Regions from separate parts of the Streptomyces sp. NPDC006476 genome, predicted to be linked through region 1. Evidence: riboswitches for the same ligand, from Rfam matches in the RefSeq annotation. Region 1 holds a riboswitch; the other holds the start of a gene.
What was found. Region 1 has a riboswitch for S-adenosylmethionine ahead of thrC (threonine synthase). Riboswitches for the same ligand answer to the same signal wherever they lie in the genome.
Positions count from the first base shown of each region.

Region 2: another riboswitch for S-adenosylmethionine. It lies ahead of ABZZ74_RS09490 (putative leader peptide); the one in region 1 lies ahead of thrC (threonine synthase).

Region 1 is NZ_JBEXPK010000007.1:218,462-222,667, forward strand. Features, by position in the region: gene ABZZ74_RS10630 (cold-shock protein) at 94-300, opposite strand; gene ABZZ74_RS10635 (MoaD/ThiS family protein) at 743-1,018, opposite strand; gene thrC (threonine synthase) at 1,131-2,417, opposite strand; SAM riboswitch class I at 2,436-2,590, opposite strand; gene ABZZ74_RS10645 (glucosyl-3-phosphoglycerate synthase) at 2,717-3,661, shown strand; gene ABZZ74_RS10650 (trehalose-6-phosphate synthase) at 3,746-4,206, shown strand, end outside.
Region 2 is NZ_JBEXPK010000006.1:230,750-234,955, reverse strand. Features, by position in the region: gene ABZZ74_RS09505 (NtaA/DmoA family FMN-dependent monooxygenase) at 1-528, shown strand, start outside; gene ABZZ74_RS09500 (LLM class F420-dependent oxidoreductase) at 621-1,544, shown strand; gene ABZZ74_RS09495 (DUF1684 domain-containing protein) at 1,589-2,413, shown strand; SAM riboswitch class IV at 2,465-2,577, shown strand; gene ABZZ74_RS09490 (putative leader peptide) at 2,612-2,728, shown strand; gene ABZZ74_RS09485 (ABC transporter substrate-binding protein) at 2,955-4,206, shown strand, end outside.

The DNA.
Region 1 (4,206 bases):
CATGCCGAAGGGCCCGTACCCATGACTCCCCATGGGGTACGAGCCCTTCGAAGAAAACAGAAGAACGACGCTGCTATCTACCCGGCGCGTGCTTCAGCTGGTCGCGAGTCGGACCATGTCCGCCTGCGGCCCCTTCTGACCCTGCGAGATCTCGAAATCGACCCGCTGGCCCTCTTCCAGGGTGCGGTACCCGTCCATCTGGATGGCGCTGTAGTGGACGAAAACATCCGCACCACCGTCGACCGCGATGAAGCCGTACCCCTTCTCCGCGTTGAACCACTTGACGGTGCCCTGAGCCATGCCTAACTCCCCTATTACTGGCCCTTGCACAGACCCGCACTTCGCGGGTCCGGGTCAGACCTCACCCCCCACGGTTTGGGGGCGTGCGCCGGAACGCGTCGACCGCGGCTGAATGTATCTGTCCAACTGCCGTCTGCAACAGGTCAATCGGACGAGAATTCTGGACGTCAGGGGTCCGGAATGTAGTGAGAATTCACCCGAATTCAGGGCAAGTCGGGCCCCATAAAGGGCGCATAAGGCGCAAAAGACGCGCACACTTTGGCTACTTCTCATCGCATCCGGAGACGGCACTCATATGCGTTCGGCATGCGGGAGGCAGCAGGTTCCCCAACTGTACCGTGCTCAACCATGCAGAATTGCCCCCTCCGTTTCTCTCGCGGAGGAGGCAATTCGATGAACACTCGGTAATCGCTGTTACCGACGGTAATGATCGGTCATCCGGTCAGCCGCCGGCGACCGCGGGAATGATCGAGACGCCCGCACCGTCCGGGGTGGCCGTCTCCAGCCCCTGCTCGAACCGCACGTCGTCGTCGTTGACGTACACGTTGACGAACCGCCGCAGCTTGCCCTGGTCGTCGAGGACCCGGGCGGCGATCCCGGTGTGGTTCTTCTCCAGATCGGCGATGACCTCGGCCAGGGTCGCGCCTTCGGCGCTCACTTCGGCCTGGCCGCCGGTGTAGGTGCGCAGGATGGTGGGGATGCGGACGTTGACGCTCACGATGAGACCTCCGGTCGGGTGATGGCTTTCAAGGGCCGCGGGGCTGTGTCCAATGTGCGGCTACCGCCGCGTGGGCGCGACCAGCCCCGACCGGCCCGCAGACGACGACGGGTTATACGAGACCAGCCTCGCGGAACGACTCCAGGCTGGGACGAATGGTCGCAGTCAACCCGGTCCCGGCCACCGCATCCAGCGTCTTCAGCCCATCCCCCGTGTTCAGCACGACCGTCGTCAGCGCCGGATCCAGCACACCCGCCTCGATCAGCTTCTTCGTCACTCCGACGGTCACCCCACCGGCGGTCTCCGCGAAGATGCCCTCGGTCCGCGCGAGCAGCCGAATCGCATCGACGATCTGCTCGTCGTTCACGTCCTCCACCGCACCGCCGGTACGCCGTGCGATGTCCAGGACGTACGGGCCGTCCGCCGGGTTGCCGATGGCCAGCGACTTGGCGATGGTGTTCGGCTTCTGCGGCCGGACCACGTCGTGCCCCGCCTTGTACGCGACGGAGACCGGGCTGCACCCCTCGGCCTGCGCGCCGAAGATCTTGTACGGCTTGTCCTCGACGAGCCCGAGCTTGATCAGCTCCTGCAGCCCCTTGTCGATCTTCGTCAGCTGGGAGCCGGAGGCGATCGGCACCACCAGCTGGTCGGGCAGCTTCCAGCCGAGCTGCTCGCAGATCTCGTACGCCAGGGTCTTGGAGCCCTCCGCGTAGTACGGCCGCAGGTTGACGTTGACGAAGCCCCAGCCCTCGCCGGCCGGGTCGCCGATCAGCTCGGAGCAGAAGCGGTTCACGTCGTCGTAGTTGCCCTCGATGCCGACGAGTTCACCGCCGTAGACCGCGGCCATGACGACCTTGCCCTGCTCCAGGTCGTGCGGGATGAACACGCAGGAACGGAAGCCGGCCCGGGCGGCGGCGGCGCCGACCGCGCCCGCGAGGTTGCCGGTGGAGGAGCAGGAGAGGGTGGTGAAGCCGAAGGCGCGCGCGGCCTCCAGGGCCTGGGCGACGACACGGTCCTTGAAGGAGTGCGTCGGGTTGCCGGAGTCGTCCTTGACGTACAGGCCACCGGTCACGCCCAGCTCGCGCGCGAGGTTGTCGGCCTTGACGAGCTTGGTCCAGCCGGGGTTGATGTTCGGCTTGGTCGCCACGTCCGCCGGAACGGGCAGCAGCGGCGCGTAACGCCAGATGTTCGAAGGTCCCGCCTCGATCCGCTTGCGGAGTTCCTCGGTGTCGTAGACCGAGAAGTCGTACGCGATCTCGAGCGGGCCGAAACACTCCTCGCAGGCGAAGACCGGGCCGAGCGGTACCCGGTGGCCGCATTCGCGGCAGCTCAGCGCCGCGGCGGGACCGAGGTCGACGGCCTGGGAGTCGGTGGTGCTTGCAACAGTCTGCGCAGCCATGTGAGGCGAGGCCCTTTCTCCTCATCTTCCTCACGACGCATCTCGCCGTGAGACGGATTTGGCACCTTCCCTAGCCGGGAGCCTCGCGGAATGATCAACGTCGATCTACGAGACCGGCTGGAGGGTTGCCGGGGCTTCATCGGGCCGTGTCCCTCTGCCCCTCTGGATGAGCGGTATTCGGTTGTACGTTCAATGACCTCGGACATGCGATGGTCATCGACGTTGTTCAAGACTGTAACCGAAGGCCAGGACAGTTGAGAGAGTCGTCCGAACCGCGAGACAAGTGAGGAGCCGCCTACGTGCTGGAAGAAGTCGAGCGCTGGCTGAGCACCCGCTCCTGGTCCGTCACCGACCGACCGCTCCACCAGATCCTGGCCGCCAAGCAACGAACGGGCCGGACGGTGTCCGTCGTGCTGCCCGCGCTGAACGAGGAGGAGACGGTAGGCGACATCGTCGCGATCATCCGTCACGACCTGATGCAGCAGGTCCCGCTGGTCGACGAGATCGTGGTCGTCGACTCCGGCTCCACCGACCGCACGTCGGCGGTCGCCGCGTCGGCCGGCGCGCGGGTCGTCCACCGCGACGACATCCTGCCCCGCCTCCCGGCCGTACCCGGCAAGGGCGAGGTGCTGTGGCGCTCGCTGCTGGCCACCACCGGGGACATCGTCTGCTTCATCGACGCAGACCTGAAGGAGTTCTCCTCCGACTTCGTCTCCGGCATCGTCGGCCCGCTGCTCACCGACCCGGGGATCGACCTGGTCAAGGGCATGTACGACCGCCCGCTCGCCGGCGCGAGCGGCCAGGGCGGCCGGGTCACCGAACTCATGGCCCGCCCGCTGCTCAACATGCACTGGCCACAACTGGCCGGTTTCGTCCAGCCGCTCGGCGGCGAGTACGCGGCCCGCCGCAGCCTGCTGGAACAGCTGCCCTTCCCCGTCGGCTACGGCGTGGAACTCGGCATGCTGGTCGACGCCCTGCACCTGGTCGGCCTCGACGCCCTCGCCCAGGTCGACGTCGGCGTCCGCAAGCACCGGCACCAGGACGGACAGGCCCTGGGCCGCATGGCCGCCGCCATCTACCGCACGGCCCAGCTCCGGCTCGCCCGAGGCCACCTCATCCGTCCCTCCCTCACCCAGTTCGAGCGGGGCGAGGACGGCTTCGAGCCGCGCACCTATTCGGTGGACACCGAGGAGCGGCCGCCCATGGCGGAGATCGCGGAGTACGCGGAGCGCAAGGTCGCGTAACCCCTCGGAGCGGGCCGTATACGGGGCGAGGCCGTGAACCGGCCATACGTTTGAGTGTTTCCGGGCCGGGCTAGGTTGAGGCGTATGGCTTCCACGCACGGCGCTCATCAGGTGCTGGTCGCGTCCAACCGCGGCCCGGTCTCGTACGAGGTACAGGAGGACGGCTCGCTGGCCGCCAAACGGGGCGGCGGCGGGCTGGTCTCCGGTCTGTCGGCGATCGGGCCCGACGCGGGCGCCCTGTGGGTGTGCTCCGCGCTGTCCGACGGCGACCGGGAGGCGGTACGGCAGGGCGTCGGCGAGGAGGGCGTGCGCATGCTCGCCATCCCGGCCGACGTGCACGCCGACGCGTACAACGGCATCGCCAACTCGGTGCTCTGGTTCGTCCACCACATGCTGTACCAGACCCCGCTGGAGCCGGTCTTCGACGCGGAGTTCCGACGGCAGTGGGCGTCGTACGAGACGTACAACCGGGCGTTCGCCGAGGCGCTGGCCGAGGAGGCGGCGGAGGGCGCCGCGGTGCTGGTGCAGGACTACCACCTGACGCT
Region 2 (4,206 bases), on a different contig from region 1:
GAGGCCCAGGAGAAGAAGCAGTGGATCCGGCTGCAACAGGTCACCCCGGCCACCGCGTTGGGGATCGCCGGGCTGCTGTGGGGCATCGACCTCTCCGACCGTGACGCCGACGGGCCGCTGCCGAAGGAGGACCCGGTCGTCACCGAGAACGACGGCTCCTTCGGCGCCCGCCGGATCGCCGACCCGCGTGCGGTCGTCGCGGAGTGGCGGGCGAAGGCCGAGGCGCACGGCTGGTCGCTGCGTGAGACCGTCATCGCGCTGGGCCCACAGCGCGGGCACGTCGGTACGCCGTCCGGCCTCGCCGACAAGTTCGCCCACTTCGTACGGCACGGCGCGGTCGACGGCTTCAACGTCACGCCGTACCTGATTCCCGACGGCCTCGACGACATCGTCGACCTGCTCGTCCCGGAACTGCAGGAACGCGGGGTCTACCGCACCGAGTACAGCGGGACCACGCTGCGCGAGAACCTCGGCCTGCGTGAACCGCTCACCCACCGGTCCGCCCCGGACCGGCGGCAGGCGGGCTGAGCCCCCACGCCGGGTCTCGTACACATGACTGACAAGAAGCTGTCACACATGAACCGGAATGCGATTCCGGCCGACACCCGTTCTGAACCGACATGACGGTTGGAGTAGTACTCACCGCGTCCGACGCGCCGAACCAGGTCGACGCCGCCGTACGACTGGCCCATGAGGCAGCGGAGTCCGGTGTCACATCGGCCTGGTTCGGGCAGACCTTCGGCGCGGACTCGCCCCAACTTGCGGCGATCGTCGGGCGCGAGGTGCCCGCACTGCAGGTCGGCACCTCCGCGATCCCCGTCTTCGGCCGCCACCCGCTGCTCGTCTCCAGCCAGGCCCAGACCGCCCAGGTCGCGACCCACGGCCGCTACCACCTCGGTCTGGCCCTGGGCACGAAACTGCTGACGGAGACCGCCTTCGGCCTGCCCTTCGAGCGGCCCATCGCCCGGCTGCGCGAATTCCTCACCGCACTGCGGCAGTTGACCGAGACCGGCACGGCCGACTTCCACGGTGAACTGCTGACCGCCACCACCCCGCTCCCGGCGCGGGTACCGGGTGCCGAGAGAGGTGTCCCCCTGCTGGTCGCCGCGATGGGTCCGCAGGCGCTGCGGGTCAGCGGTGAACTGGCGGACGGGATCCTGCCGTACCTGGCGGGACCGCGCGCCCTGGCGGACCACATCGTGCCCGCCCTGACCACCGCCGCGGAGGCCGCCGGCCGCCCCGCGCCCAGGATCGTCGCCCTGGTGCCGGGCGTGGTCACCGACGACGTGGAGCCAGTACGGGCCAAGGCGACCGAGAACCTCGCCTTCTACGAAGACATCCCGTCCTACGCGCGGGTCATCGAACTCTCCGGCGCCCGACGAGCCGCCGACCTCGCCGTGATCGGCGACGAGCGTGCCGTCGAGGCCGAGGTGCGCCGTTACCGCGACGCGGGCGCCACCGAGGTCGTGTTCTCGGGCACCGAGATCGCCGGAGAGGCCGACCGCCGACGCACCTGGCGACTCCTCGGCGAACTCGCCCGCTGAACCAACCCGAAGACCCGACAGCCCCCTGCACGAAGGAGATTCCTTTGACCACCGAGGCCACCACGACCGACCTCCACACCTTCACCGAGACCTGGCTGGAGTGGTACCGGGCCCAGGAGGCCCGACTCTCCGCCCCGCACGGGTTTCTGGCGATCACCGGCCAACACTGGCTCGACGACCGCCCCCAGCGTTTCCCGGACGCCCCCGGCGCCTGGCACACCGGCCCCGACGGGGTCGTCGTCACCCTCGACGACGGCGAGGAACTGGTCGTCGACGGAACCACGGTGCGCGGTGAACACCGCTTCGGCGTGCTGCCCGAGCGCGGCGGCGTCAACGCGGTGTGGGGAGACGCCGTCATCGAGGTCGCCAAGCGCGGCGGCCACGACATCGTGCGCCCCCGACACCCGGACGCGCCCCGGCGTACGGCCTTCACCGGAACGCCGGCCTACGCACCCGACCCGCGTTGGGCCGTGACCGGCCGCTACGTCCCCTTCAACACACCCCGGCCGACCACCGTGGGAGCGGCCGTCGAGGGCCTGGAGCACGTCTACGACGCTCCGGGCAGGATCGACTTCGAGCTGGACGGACGCCAGCTGTCCCTCACCGCGTTCCCCGGCGCCGGCGAGGGCCGGCTGCTGGTGCTGTTCACCGACGCCACCTCCGGGGTCACCACGTACGCCGCCAACCGGGCCCTGTGGCTGGAGCCGCCCGCCGCCGACGGCCGGGTCGTCCTGGACTTCAACCGCGCCACGAACCTGCCGTGCGCCTACACGGACCTGGCCACGTGCCCGCTGCCCCCGGCCGAGAACCGGCTGCCGGTGGCGATCGAGGCCGGTCAGAAGATCCCCCGCGAGCGCGGCGGTTCGTGAGCCGGGCCCGGCCATTGACCAACGGCAAGATCTCTCCGTACGATCACGAGTGGCATTGAGTGTCAGCGTCAAGCCCTGGCTCGCTGACCGGCAACCCTCCCACGCGGTGGGGTGCTCCAGGTGAAAGCCCGGCGGGATCACCGATGATCCCGCAAGCGCGTGGCCCCGTGACCGGGGCCGGACAGGTGGAGGACCGACATGCGGCACGGTGGTGACCTCAGCGCCCGTTTCGCCGGCGCCACTGTGTTCTCCCGGCTCTCGCGTCGGCGCCACATCGATCTCAAGCGCTCGACCAGCTGTCTCTGTCAGGCCTGACGCGCCTTTTCCGCGCTGGTCGCCGTCCGGCACCAGTCGCCGCCGCATCCGTCTGCGCCTGATCCCCGTACTTCGTTTCCGCTGATCCCCGTTCTTCCTTTCCGCTGATCCCTGTCTGCCCAGCGCTCCCCGACATCGGCATCACGCCGATCGGGTCCGCACGCCCCCGCACGGCCGAGTCCCGTACCACCGCCGTGCCTGGTGACACGAGTAGGAGAAGCCCTCCGTGATCGCACTTCCCCATGTCAGAACCTCTCGGTGGGCGGCACTGACCGCCCTTGTGACCACCGGCGCCCTGCTGACCGCCTGCGGATCGGGCGGCGGCGACGGCGGCAGCGGCACCGGACAGCCCAGGTCCGGCGGCACCCTGACCTTCGCGGTGGGATCGGACTCCGGCTGCGTGGATCCGCAGCAGGTCGCCAGCAACGAGACCATCTACTCGGTACGCCAGATCGTGGACTCCCTGACGGACCAGGACCCGAAGACCGGCAAGATCGTGCCGTGGCTGGCGAAGAGCTGGGACGTCAGTCCCGACACCACGACCTTCACCTTCCATCTGCGTTCCGGAGTGACCTTCAGCGACGGCTCGAAGCTGACCGCGCAGGTGGTCAAGGACAACTTCGACGCGGTGCCGAAGCTCGGCGCCCTGGGCACGCTCGCCGAGGGCTACCTGAGCGGCGTCAAGAGCACCACCGTGGTCGACCCGCTCACCGTGAAGGTGACCTTCAGCCAGCCCAACGCCCAGTTCCTGCAGGCCACTTCAACGCACTCGCTCGGCATCGAGTCCTCGGCCAGCGTGAAGAAGACCCCGCAGCAGAAGTGCAGCGAGGGGGTGACCGGCTCCGGACCGTTCGTGCTGAAGCAGTACGTGCAGAACCAGTCCCTCACACTCGCCAGGCGCACCGGATACGCCTGGGGATCATCACTGTGGTCCAAGAAGGGCGAGGCATATCTCGACAAGCTGGTGTTCAAGGTCGTGCCGGAGGCGGGTGTGCGGGCCGGCAGCCTGCAGTCCGGTCAGGTGGACGCCGTCTCCAGCGTCGGCAAGGCCAACGAGGCGGCCCTCAAGGGCGGTCAGGTCACCCTCCAGCGACGGGCCAACCCCGGGGTGGTGTTCGGTCTCGGCCTGAACAACTCCCGGCCACTGCTCAAGGACGCCAAGGTACGCCAGGCGATCCTCCACGCCATCGACCGGCAGCAGATCGCCGACACCGTGTTCCCGACCGGCACCCGGCCGGCCACCAGCATCCTCGCGCACACCACACCCGACTACACCGACCTCGCCTCCGGCCTGACCTTCGACGTCACCAAGGCCAAGTCCCTGCTGGACGCGGCCGGCTGGAAGACCGGAAGCGACGGCATCCGCGCCAAGGGCGGCCAGAAGCTGAGTCTGACGATCAAGTGGTTCCCCAACGCGGCCACCAACCAGCCCGCGCTGGAACTCATTCAGCAGCAGCTCAAGACCGTCGGTGTCGATG